Regions from separate parts of the Streptomyces sp. NPDC058326 genome, predicted to be linked through region 2. Evidence: riboswitches for the same ligand, from Rfam matches in the RefSeq annotation. Region 2 holds a riboswitch; each other region holds the start of a gene.
The links. Region 2 has a riboswitch for thiamine pyrophosphate ahead of ACFVYX_RS27260 (thiamine ABC transporter substrate binding subunit). Riboswitches for the same ligand answer to the same signal wherever they lie in the genome.

Region 1 (3,996 bases), on a different contig from region 2:
AGCACGATTGCGTCAAGAGGGCCACGGGGGATCATTCCTGGCCGTTTCGGTCACAGGTTTCAGCAGCTGTGTTTACGCAACTACTTCATCTACTGCGGGGTACACGATGCGAGAGTCCGTCCAGGCCGAAGTCCTGATGAGCTTCCTCGTCTCCGAGGAGCTCTCCTTCAAGATCCCGGTCGAACTGCGATATGAGGCCCGGGATCCCTACGCGGTGCGGATGACCTTCCACCTCCCCGGAGACGCTCCTGTGACCTGGGCCTTCGGCAGGGAGCTGCTGCTCGACGGGATCAACCGGCCGAGCGGGGACGGCGATGTCCACATCGCCCCGACGGAACCCGAGGGACTCTCCGACGTCTCCATCCGGCTCCAGGTCGGCGGCGACCGCGCCCTGTTCCGGGCGAGCGCGCCGCCGCTGGTCGCCTTCCTCGACCGCACGGACAAGCTGGTCCCGCTCGGTCAGGAACGGACGCTCGGCGACTTCGAGGACAACCTGGAAGCCGCACTGGGCCGGATCCTGGCCGAGGAGAGCGCGGGACCGGCCGCCTGACCGGCCCCCCCGTACGCCTGACCTGCCCTCCGCACACCGGTCCGGCCTCACCCGCCCGCCCGCCTCGACGAGCCGCCCGCCCCCGTACGCCTCACTTGGCGCGGCGGCGCCGTCCGCCCCGTACCGCCGTGGGCTTTCGGCCGCCCGCGCCCGGCCGCCCTTCGCCCTCCGCCCGGTCGGCCGAGACCACCAGTGCCGCGAGTGCCGTGGTGACCGGTACGGAGGCGACCAGACCGATCGATCCGACCAGGGTCCGCACGATCTCCTCGGCGACCAGCTCGCTGTTGGCCACCGTCCCCATGCTGCTCTGCGCGATCGAGAAGAGCAGCAGCAGCGGGAGAGCGGCGCCCGCGTAGGCGAGCACCAGGGTGTTCACGACCGAGGCGATGTGGTCACGGCCGATCCGGATGGCGGCCCGGTACAGCGCGCGGGGGCCCATGCCCGGATCGGCCTGGTGCAGTTCCCAGACCGCCGAGGTCTGGGTGACCGTCACGTCGTCGAGCACACCGAGCGAACCGATGATGATCCCGGCGAGGAGCAGGCCGGACATGTCGATGCTCGGGTACAGGCCGTGGATCAGACCGGTGTTGTCGTCGGTGTTGCCGCTCAGCGAGGCCCAGCCGATGAAGAGCGAGCCGAGCAGACCGATCAGCAGCAGCGAGATCAGCGTCCCGAGCACCGCCACCGAGGTGCGGGCCGAGAGGCCATGGCACATGTAGAGCGCGATCAGCATGATCGCGCTCGATCCGACCACCGCCACCACCAGCGGATTCGCCCCCTCCAGGATCGCCGGCAGGATGAAGAACGTGAGCACGAGGAAGCTCGCGACGAGGGCGATGAGCGCCATCACGCCCCGCATCCGGCCGACGAGCACGACGACGAGGGCGAAGATGCCGGCGAGCACCGCCAGCGGCACCTTGCGGTTCACATCGGTCACCGAGTACTGCAGGTCGCGCGGGGCGTCGGGGGCGTACGCCACCACCACGCCCTGCCCCTCGTGCAGTTGGCGCGGCGCGTCCGGCTGCACGATCTCGGTGAACGTACGCCCCTTCTCCGGACCGCTGGTCACCTCGACGGTCGCCTTCGCGCACTGCCCCTGCTGGGCTTCGACCGCCTCGCGTCCCTCCGGGGTGGAGGTGTCCCCGGTCGGCGGGACCTGCGCGGCGTTCACGTCCTTGCAGTCGACGTGCTCGACGGCCACGACCCTGCCCTGCTCGGTCTGCCGGTCGAAGCCGACGCCGGTGCGCTCATGGGCCGGGGCGCCACCGGGCCACAGCACCGCGAGGCCGACCAGGACGGCCGTGGCGAAGGGGATCAGGACCGCGGCGATGACCTTGCGCAGATGCCGGGACACCGGGGCGGCGGGGCCGTGGCTGTGGCTGTGGCCATGCCCCTGGCCGGCCCCGTGGGAGGGACCGTGGTCGTGGCCGTGCGGCTCGGGAGTCTGCTGGGGGGAAGTCACCGACCGATCATCGCAAGAACGACGGGGGCCCACTGTTCAGCACGCCAGGGATGGCGCTAGCGTGGTGGCACCTTTGCACACGCGGGAGCTCGGAGCACCGGGCTGAGAGGGCGCTGATCACCGTACGCACGTACGGGAAGAGGCTGCGCCGACCGCCGAACCTGTTACCGGGTAATGCCGGCGTAGGGAGATCGGTCTCATGACCATTCAGGATGCACGCACGCCTGCCTCCGACCAGGACGGCACCTCCACCGACGGCGAGCGCACGCCGGGCTGGCACAAGGGGTACGTCCAGGGCTCGCGCCCCGACCTCCGGGTGCCGGTCCGTCAGGTGCACCTCACCAACGGCAGGGACGTCACGCTGTACGACACGTCCGGCCCGTACACCGACCCCACCGTCGACACCGACGTACGGCGGGGGCTTCCGCCGCTGCGCGAGAACTGGATCATCGCGCGGGGCGACACCGAGGAGTACGCGGGCCGCCCGGCCCGCCCCGAGGACGACGGCATCAAGCACACCTCGCCGCGCGGCGGCGGGCTGAAGAACCTCGACGCCGTCTTCCCCGGCCGCCCGCGGCTGCCGCGCAGGGGCCGCGACGGCCAGGCGGTGACGCAGCTCGCGTACGCACGCCGGGGCGAGATCACCCCGGAGATGGAGTACGTCGCGATCCGCGAGAACGTCTCCCCCGAGGTCGTACGGGAGGAGATCGCCGCGGGCCGCGCGGTGCTCCCGGCGAACGTCAACCACCCGGAGATCGAGCCGATGATCATCGGCAAGCGGTTCCTGGTGAAGGTCAACGCCAACATCGGCAACTCCGCCGTCACCTCCTCCATCGAGGAGGAGGTGGAGAAGATGACCTGGGCGACCAAGTGGGGCGCCGACACGGTCATGGACCTGTCCACCGGCCGGAACATCCACACCACCCGCGAATGGGTGCTGCGCAACTCCCCCGTGCCGATCGGCACCGTGCCGCTCTACCAGGCCCTGGAGAAGGTCGACGGCAGGGCCGAGGACCTGACCTGGGAGATCTACAAGGACACGGTCATCGAACAGGCCGAGCAGGGCGTGGACTACATGACGGTGCACGCCGGCGTACTCCTGCCGTACGTCCCGCTCACCGCGCGCCGCAAGACCGGCATCGTCTCGCGCGGCGGCTCGATCATGGCCGCCTGGTGTCTCGCGCACCACAAGGAGAACTTCCTCTACACGAACTTCGAGGAGCTCTGCGACATCCTGGCGGCGTACGACGTCACGTACTCGCTCGGCGACGGGCTGCGCCCCGGCTCGATCGCGGACGCCAACGACGAGGCCCAGTTCGCGGAACTGCGCACGCTCGGCGAGCTCAACACGATCGCCAAGCGCCACAACGTGCAGGCGATGATCGAGGGCCCCGGGCACGTCCCGATGCACAAGATCAAGGAGAACATCGACCTCCAGCAGGAGATCTGCGAGGAGGCGCCGTTCTACACGCTCGGCCCGCTGACCACGGATGTCGCGCCCGCGTACGACCACATCACCTCCGGCATCGGCGCGGCGATGATCGCCTGGTGGGGCACGGCGATGCTCTGTTACGTCACGCCCAAGGAGCACCTCGGCCTGCCGAACCGTGACGACGTGAAGACCGGAGTCATCACGTACAAGATCGCGGCCCATGCGGCGGACCTCGCCAAGGGGCACCCGGGCGCGCAGGAGTGGGACGACGCGCTGTCGGACGCGCGGTTCGAGTTCCGCTGGGAGGACCAGTTCAACCTGGCGCTCGACCCGGACACCGCGCGCGAGTTCCACGACGAGACGCTGCCGGCGGAGCCCGCGAAGACCGCGCACTTCTGCTCGATGTGCGGTCCGAAGTTCTGCTCGATGAAGATCTCGCAGGACATCCGTCGTGAGCACGGCGGTACGCAGCAGGAGATCGAGGCCGGCATGGCGGAGAAGTCCGCGGAGTTCGCCGCGAGCGGCAATCGCGTCTACCTGCCGCTGGCGGAC
Region 2 (3,996 bases):
CGTCGTCAGATCGAAGCGGATGACGGTCTGCCGGTAGATCTCCGTCTCCAGGGTCGAGTACGTCGATCCGCCGAGGATCTGGACGACGGCGAAGGAGCTCGCGGTGAAGAGGAACACCATGAGGGCGGCCGCTGCGACGGACGGGGCGAGCGCCGGCAGGGTCACGGTCCGCCACGCGGTCCAGCGGGACGCGCCGAGGACCCGGGCGGCCTCCTCCTGGCGCGGGTCGAGCTGCGCCCACAGACCGCCGACGGTCCGCACGACGACGGCGTAGTTGAAGAACACATGGGCGATCAGGATCGCCCAGATGGTGGTGTCGAGCCGGACGCCCCACAGCTCGTCGAGGAGCCCGCCGCGCCCGACGAGCGCCAGGAAGGCCGTGCCGACCATGACGGTCGGCATCACGAAGGGCACGGTGACGACGGCGCGCAGCAGTCCCTTGCCGGGAAAGTCGAAGCGCGCGAAGACATACGCGCCGGGCAGCACGATCAGCAGGGTGAGACCGGTGGAGGCGAGTGCCTGCCAGAGCGTGAACCACAGGACGTCGAGAATCTCCGGCCGGCTCAGCGTCTCGCCGAACCGGCCGAACCGCCACGCCCCCTCGACCCGCAGCCCGCGCTCGACGATCGAGAGGACGGGCCAGGCGAAGAAGAGCGCGAAGAAGGCGACGGGCACGACCATCAGGCCGAGCCGCGCCGCGCTTCCCCTGCGGTCGGGGATTACTTCAGAACGAGCGACGACCACTGCTGGATCCACGCCTCGCGCTTCTCGGCGATCTTCTCGGGCGCCATCGTCCCCGGCTTGTCGACGACCGCCCCGTGCTTCGTGAAGAGCTCCGGCAGTGCGGCGTCCTTCACCACCGGGTTGACGAACATCTGGAGCGGCATGTCCTCCTGGAACTTCTTCGAGATCAGGAAGTCGATCAGCGCCTTGCCGCCCTCGGGGTTCTTCGCCCCGTTCAGCAGGCCCACGAACTCGGTCTGCCGGAAGCAGGTGCCGGTGGAGACGCCGGTGGGCGCCACCTTCGGCTGCGGCTCGCCGTAGAGCACCTCGGCCGGCGGGCTGGAGGCGTACGACACGACGAGCGGCCGGTCGCCCTTGGCCTGCCTGCCGCCGGCCGAGCCGGAGAACTCCTGGTTGTAGGCGAGCTCCCAGCTGTCGACGGTCTTCACACCGTTGGCCTTGAGCTTCGTCCAGTAGTCCTGCCAGCCGTCGTCGCCGTACTCCGCGGCCGTACCGAGGAGGAATCCGAGGCCGGGGGACGAGCGCTCGGGGTTCTCGACGACGAGCAGGTTCCTGTACGCGGGCTCCGTCAGGTCGTCGAAGGTCACCGGCGGCGCCAGCTTCTTGTCGGCGAAGTACTTCTTGTCGTAGTTGACGCAGATGTCGCCGGAGTCGACCGGCGTGACCCGGTGCTCCTTGTCGAGGCGGTACTCCGCCGGGACGCGGTCCACGCCCTTCGCCTCGTACGGGACGAAGATCCCGTTGTCGAGGGCGCGGGAGAGCAGCGTGTTGTCGACGCCGAAGAAGACATCGCCCTGCGGGGAGCCCTTGGTCAGGATCTCCTTGTTGACGGCCTCGCCGGCGTCGCCGCTCTTCAGCACCTTGACGGTGAAGCCGGTCTGCTTCGTGAACTCGGCCAGCACCTCCTTGGAGGCGTTGAACGAGTCGTGACTCACGAGGGTCACGGTCTTCGGCGCGGGCGCGCCGGACTTGCCGGCGCCCTCGCGTACGTCATCCGTGCCGCAGGCGGCGAGGGTGGTGACGCCCAGCGCCGCGACGAGCGCGGCGGCGGCGGCCTTCTTGATGCTCACCGGATTGGTGCTCACTGAGATTCCTCCTGGGTATGACCAGGAAGAGACGCGGCCCTGCCCGCGACCGGCGGAACCGGTCGCGGGCAGGGCGCAACAGCTTGAGTTAACGACCGAACTTCCTACCCAGAATGACCTGGGCAAGGTTCAGAGGGTCTGCGGTCCTACGGTGACCGCACTCTCAGCGCTGTGGCGCTCCCCTGTCGGAATATGGAGATGTGTTCGAGCTCAGAGTACAAGGTCAGCGTTCGGCGGCGGCCAGCTGTCCACAGGCGCCGTCGATCTCCTGGCCCCGGGTGTCCCGGACGGTCACCGGCACACCGTGGCGCGCGATGGCCTCGACGAAGGCCTTCTCGTCCTCGGGGCGGGAGGCCGTCCACTTCGAACCGGGCGTCGGGTTCAGCGGGATCAGGTTGACGTGCACCCGACGGCCCTTGAGGAGCCGGCCGAGGAGGTCACCGCGCCAGGCCTGGTCGTTGATGTCCCGGATGAGCGCGTACTCGATGGAGATCCGGCGCCCGGACTTCTCCGCGTACTCCCAGGCGGCGTCGAGGACCTCTCGCACCTTCCAGCGCGTGTTCACCGGCACCAGGGTGTCGCGCAGCTCGTCGTCCGGGGCGTGCAGCGAGACCGCGAGCCGGCACTTGAAGCCCTCGTCGGCGAAGCGGAGCATCGCCGGCACCAGGCCCACCGTGGAGACCGTGATCCCGCGCTGGGAGAGGCCGAGACCGTCCGGCTCGGGGTCGGTGAGGCGCCGGATCGCACCGACGACCCGCTTGTAGTTCGCGAGCGGCTCGCCCATGCCCATGAACACGATGTTGGAGAGGCGCGCCGGCCCGCCGGGCACCTCCCCGTCCCGCAGGGACCGCATGCCGTCCACGATCTGGTGCACGATCTCGGCGGTCGACAGGTTCCGGTCGAGCCCGGCCTGGCCCGTCGCGCAGAACGGGCAGTTCATCCCGCAGCCCGCCTGCGAGGAGATGCACATGGTCACCCGGTCCGGGTAGCGCATGAGCACCGACTCGACGAGCGTGCCGTCGTGGAGCCGCCACAGGGTCTTACGGGTGGTGTCGTCGTCGCACGAGATGTGCCGCACCACTGACATCAGGTCGGGCAGCAGCTCCCCGGCCAGCTTCTCGCGCGAGGCGGCCGGGATGTCCGTCCACTCGGCGGGATCGTGCGCGTACCGCGCGAAGTAGTGCGTGGACAGCTGCTTGGCGCGGAAGGGCTTCTCGCCGATCGCGGCGACGGCCTCCTTCCGCTCGGCGGGCGTGAGGTCGGCCAGGTGCCGCGGCGGCAGCTTGGCTCCGCGGGGGGCGACGAAAGTGAGTTCTCCGGGCACTGGACGGGCCACGATCGGGTGTCTCCTCAGACGGCACGAGGTCTGGCATCCCCGGGAAGACGGGGACCGCGGCATCACGATGCCGGAGCCAGGAGACCTCACTGGAACATCCCCGCAGCGGCGAGGACGACGGAAGGGCCCGCGGCACGCGCCACGAGCCCTTCCAGAGTACCCGGTGTCCGTCAAGCCGTTCCGACGAACAGAGCGAGCAGCAGCCACACCACCGGCGCCGTCGGCAGCAGCGAGTCGAGGCGGTCCATGATGCCGCCGTGGCCCGGCAGCAGCGTGCCCATGTCCTTGATGCCCAGGTCACGCTTGATCATCGACTCGCCGAGGTCACCAAGCGTCGCGCTCGCCGCCACCGCGAGGCCGATGATCAGCCCCTGCCACCAGACGCCCTCGTCGATCAGGAACTCCATGCACAGCGCGCCCGCCGCCATCGCGAACGTCACCGCGCCGACCAGTCCCTCGCGGGTCTTGCCGGGGCTGATCCTCGGGGCCAGCTTGTGCTTGCCGAAGCGCCAGCCGACCGCGTACGCCCCGGTGTCGCTGACCACGGTCAGGAGCAGGAAGGTCAGCACCCGCTGCGGGCCGTCGTCGGCGGCCAGCAGGAGCGCCACGAAGGTCGCGAGGAACGGCACGTAGAACGCGGCGAACACGCCCGCCGTGACGTCCTTCAGATAGCCCTCGGGAGGCTCCGTCATCCGCCAGACGAGCACCGCGAGCGCCGTCAGCGCCATCGCCACCCAGGCGCCCTCGGCGCCCCTGACGTAGCCGGCGACGACCATCGCCGCGCCGCCGACCGCGAGCGGGACCAGCGGCGCCTTGATCGCCTTGCGCTCC
Region 3 (3,996 bases), on a different contig from region 2:
GAGAACTCCGTACCGCCGAGGGTGAACACGTCGTCGGACATGGCGCTCAGCCTCCCTGGACCGCGGTGAGGATCTCCACCCGGTCGCCTTCGCCGAGCGGCGTCGCCGCCCATTCGCCGCGCGGCACGACCGTCTCGTTGAGGGCGGCGGCCACCCCGGAGCGGGCCGTGGTCAGGGTCGCGACGAGGGCGTCGAGGGTGAGGGGGCCGGAGAGCTCGCGCGCTTCTCCGTTCACGGACACGTTCATACGGGCTGCTCCTGGCGTACGGGAGGGGCGGGGGAGAAACGGCGGGGGGTGAAGGGACGGGCCACGTCGGGGAGGCTGCCCGTGGTGAGCACCTCGGCCATGACGTCGCCGGTGACGGGGGTGAGCAGCACCCCGTTGCGGTAGTGGCCGGTGGCGAGGTGGAGGCCGGGCAGGGCGCTGGGGCCGAGCAGCGGCGCGTTGTCGGGGGAGGCGGGGCGGAGCCCGGCGAGGGTCTCGGTGAGCGGCAGCTCGGTGATCCCGGGGACGAGTTCGTGGGCGTCGCGCAGCAGCTCGTACACCCCGCCCGCCGTCACGGTGGTGTCCCAGCCCAGCTCCTCGCTGGTGGCGCCGACGACGAGTTCGCCGTTCGCGCGGGGCACCAGGTAGACGTGGCTGCCCCGGACGACGGCCCGGACGGTCCGGGAGAGGAAGGGGGCGTACGCGGCCGGTACCCGTAGTCGAAGGACCTGGCCCTTCACGGGGCGTACGGGAGGCAGTACCTCGTCCGGCACGCCCGCGAGCCGTCCGCTGAGGCTTCCGGCGGCGAGGACGACCTGGCCGGCCGTCAGCTCCGTGCCGTCGGCGAGCACGGCACCGCGCGCCCGGTCCCGTACCACCGTCAGGCGCCGCGCGAGGGCGCGGTGGAAGACCACCCCGGCCCGTTCGCAGGCGACGAGCAGCGCGGCGGCCAGCCTGCGCGGGTCGACCTGGTGGTCGCCGTCCACCCGCAGCCCGCCCCGCACGCCCGGGGCGAGCATCGGTTCGAGGCGGCGGCACTCGCGGCCGCTGAGCCACTCGGAGGCGAGCCCGCAGCGGGTCTGGAGGGCGTGGAGTTCGCGCAGGTGGGCCCGGTCGTCGGCGTCGAGGGCGACGGCGAAGGTGCCGCAGGCGCGGTAGCCGACGTCGTGGCCGGTGGATTCCTCGAGTTCCGCGACGAACGCGGGATAGCGCGCGGCGGAGGCGAGGTTGAGCCCGAGCAGGGTCTCCTCGCCGTAGTGGAGTTCGGTGACGGCGGCGAGCATCCCGGCCGCGACCCGCGCGGCGCCGCCGCCGGGGTCCGGGTCGACGACGGCGGTGCGCAGTCCGCGCAGGGCGGCCCGCCAGGCCGTGACCAGGCCGATGATGCCGCCCCCGATCACGAGGACATCGGGGACATCGCCGCCCTCACGGGCATCGGAGACATCGGAAGAACGCATGGGCGTCCAGCCCCTCCCTTCGCCGGCATGACCCGGATCAGGTTCGTACGGTCGGAGGCCGTCCCAGCCTCCCTCTCAGCCCGGTGCGTCCGGGCTCCCGCGAGTGCTTTACGCCCGCCAGACTAACGGCAGGGCCATTCGGCGCCCAGGCCCCTCCCTCTCGCGCCGCCCCCGCCCTCCCCCTCGCGCCGCCCCCACCCTCCCTTCCTGACGGTTCGTCAGGATCGTAAGGTGGGTGGGTGAGCGAGCAGAAGCAGGCCCAGCAGCATGTCGTGATCGTCGGCGCCGGCATGGCGGGCGTCCAGACCGCCGTCGCCCTGCGCGAACAGGGCTTCACCGGCCCCGTGACCCTCATCGGGGCCGAGCCCCACCAGCCCTACGACCGGCCCCCGCTCTCCAAGGCCATCCTCCTCGGCAAGGCCGAGGACTCCGCCTTCGACGTCGACTTCGAGGCCCTCGGCGTCGAGCTCCGCCTCGGCCTCGACGTCATGGGGCTGCGCGCCGCCGACCACGAGATCGACACCGAGGCGGGGCCCCTCGGCTACGACATCCTGGTCCTCGCCACCGGCGCCCAGCCGGTCACCCTGCCCGGCGCCGAGGGCGTCCCCGGCGTCCACCTGCTCCGGACCCTCGACGACGCCGTGCGCCTCGGCCCCGTCCTGGCGAACCGCCACACCGTCGTGGTCGTCGGCGCCGGATGGATCGGCGCCGAGTTCGCCACCGCCGCGTGCGAGGCCGGCTGCGCCGTCACCGTCGTCGAGGCCGCCGACCGCCCCCTCGCGGCCGCCCTGCCCGCCGAGGTCACGACCCCCATGGCCGAGTGGTACGGGGCCAACGGCGCCGAACTCCTCACCCACGCGCGCGTGCACTCCGTCCAGCCGGGCGCGCCCGGCCGGGTCCTCCTCGCCGACGGCCGCGAGCTCCCCGCCGACGCGGTCGTCGTCGGCATCGGCGCCCGCCCGGCCACCGGCTGGCTCACCGGCTCCGGCATCGCCCTCGACCCGAGCGGCGCCGTCACCGCCGACGAGCGGCTGCGCACCTCCCTGCCCGACGTGTACGCCGTCGGCGACTGCGCCTCCTTCCCCTCCGCCCGCTACGGCGAGCGCCTCCTCGTCCACCACTGGGACAACGCGCTCCAGGGCCCCCGTACGGTCGCCGCGGCGATCACCGGGTCCGCCGACACGCCGTACGACCCCGTCCCGTACTTCTGGTCCGAGCAGTTCGGCCGCTTCGTCCAGTACGCCGGTCACCACGCGGACGCCGACGAGCTGCTGTGGCGCGGCGACCCGGCGGAGGAGGCCTGGTCCGTGCTCTGGCTGCGCGCCGGGGTGCCGGTGGCGCTCCTCGCCGTCGGCCGCCCCCGCGACCTCGCCCAGGGGCGCAAGCTGATCGAGACGGCCACCCCCGTCGACCCCGCGCGCGCGTCCGACCCCTCCGTACCCCTGAAGGCGGCGGTCCGGTAGGGCCCGACTACCGGGTGTCGGTCCGGGATGGCAGGCTTGTCCTGTGACCGAGATTGACGTAAAGATCGATGCGCTCGTCCCCGCCTGGCTCTACGTGCCCGACATCGCGGAGATGCTCGATGTCGAGGTGACGCGCGTGCGGCAGCTGATCAAGGAAGGTCAGCTCATCGCCGTGCGCCGTGGAGAGAACAACGCCCTGCAGATTCCCGCCGCCTTCATCCAGGGCGACAAGATCGTCAAGGGCCTCGTCGGGCTCCTGACCGTGCTGCGGGACGACGGCTTCACCGACGAGGAGATGCTGGAGTGGCTCTTCACTCCGGACGAGAGCCTGCCGGGCACGCCCGCGCAGGCGCTCAACGAGAATCGCGGCACGGAGGTGAAGCGCCGCGCCCAGGCGCTCGCCCTCTGAGCCCGCACGAACCGAAGACACCACCAGCGGGTGTCGCGGCGGCCGTCCCCTCACGGGGGCGGCCGCCGCGGCGCCGGCGACACCGACGGGGGGAACCCACCCATGCCCACGCCTCGTGAGCGGCTCGCCGACGCCCGGCTGTACCTGTGCACCGACGCCCGGAAGCGCCAGGGCGACCTGCCCGACTTCCTCGACGCCGTGCTCTCCTCCGGCGTGGACGTCGTCCAGCTCCGCGACAAGGGCATGGAGGCCGGTGAGGAGCTGGAGCACCTCGCCGTCCTCGCCGACGCCGCCCGCCGCCACGGCAGGCTCCTCGCGGTGAACGACCGGGCCGACGTCGCCCACGCCATCGGCTCCGACGTCCTCCATCTGGGGCAGGGCGACCTGCCCGTGCCAGCCGCCCGCGCGATCCTCGGCGAGGACGTCCTGATCGGCCGCTCCTGCCACGCCGAGACCGAGGTGGCCGCGGCCGCCGTCGAGCCGGGCGTGGACTACTTCTGCACCGGGCCCTGCTGGCCCACCCCCACCAAGCCCGGGCGGTACGCGCCGGGACTCGACCTCGTGCGGTACGCGGCCGGCCTGGCCCAGGACCGGCCCTGGTTCGCCATCGGTGGCATCGACGAGACCAACCTCGACGAGGTCCTGGACGCGGGCGCGCGCCGGATCGTCGTCGTCCGGGCC

Region 1: linked by a shared signal. The riboswitch ahead of thiC (phosphomethylpyrimidine synthase ThiC) and the one ahead of ACFVYX_RS27260 (thiamine ABC transporter substrate binding subunit) in region 2 are both predicted to bind thiamine pyrophosphate.
Region 3: linked by a shared signal. The riboswitch ahead of thiO (glycine oxidase ThiO) and the one ahead of ACFVYX_RS27260 (thiamine ABC transporter substrate binding subunit) in region 2 are both predicted to bind thiamine pyrophosphate.

Annotation. Positions count from the first base shown of each region.
Region 1 covers NZ_JBHVZO010000003.1:110,635-114,630, reverse strand. The annotation lists gene ACFVYX_RS06080 (SsgA family sporulation/cell division regulator) at 107-550, shown strand; gene ACFVYX_RS06075 (YibE/F family protein) at 642-2,012, opposite strand; TPP riboswitch at 2,084-2,218, shown strand; gene thiC (phosphomethylpyrimidine synthase ThiC) at 2,212-3,996, shown strand, end outside.
Region 2 covers NZ_JBHVZO010000017.1:99,082-103,077, forward strand. The annotation lists gene ACFVYX_RS27255 (ABC transporter permease) at 1-681, opposite strand, end outside; gene ACFVYX_RS27260 (thiamine ABC transporter substrate binding subunit) at 720-1,814, opposite strand; TPP riboswitch at 1,913-2,023, opposite strand; gene rlmN (23S rRNA (adenine(2503)-C(2))-methyltransferase RlmN) at 2,053-3,165, opposite strand; gene ACFVYX_RS27270 (phosphatidate cytidylyltransferase) at 3,336-3,996, opposite strand, start outside.
Region 3 covers NZ_JBHVZO010000011.1:177,307-181,302, reverse strand. The annotation lists gene ACFVYX_RS21515 (thiazole synthase) at 1-41, opposite strand, end outside; gene thiS (sulfur carrier protein ThiS) at 47-247, opposite strand; gene thiO (glycine oxidase ThiO) at 244-1,443, opposite strand; TPP riboswitch at 1,441-1,554, opposite strand; gene ACFVYX_RS21500 (NAD(P)/FAD-dependent oxidoreductase) at 1,683-2,906, shown strand; gene ACFVYX_RS21495 (Rv2175c family DNA-binding protein) at 2,950-3,315, shown strand; gene thiE (thiamine phosphate synthase) at 3,418-3,996, shown strand, end outside.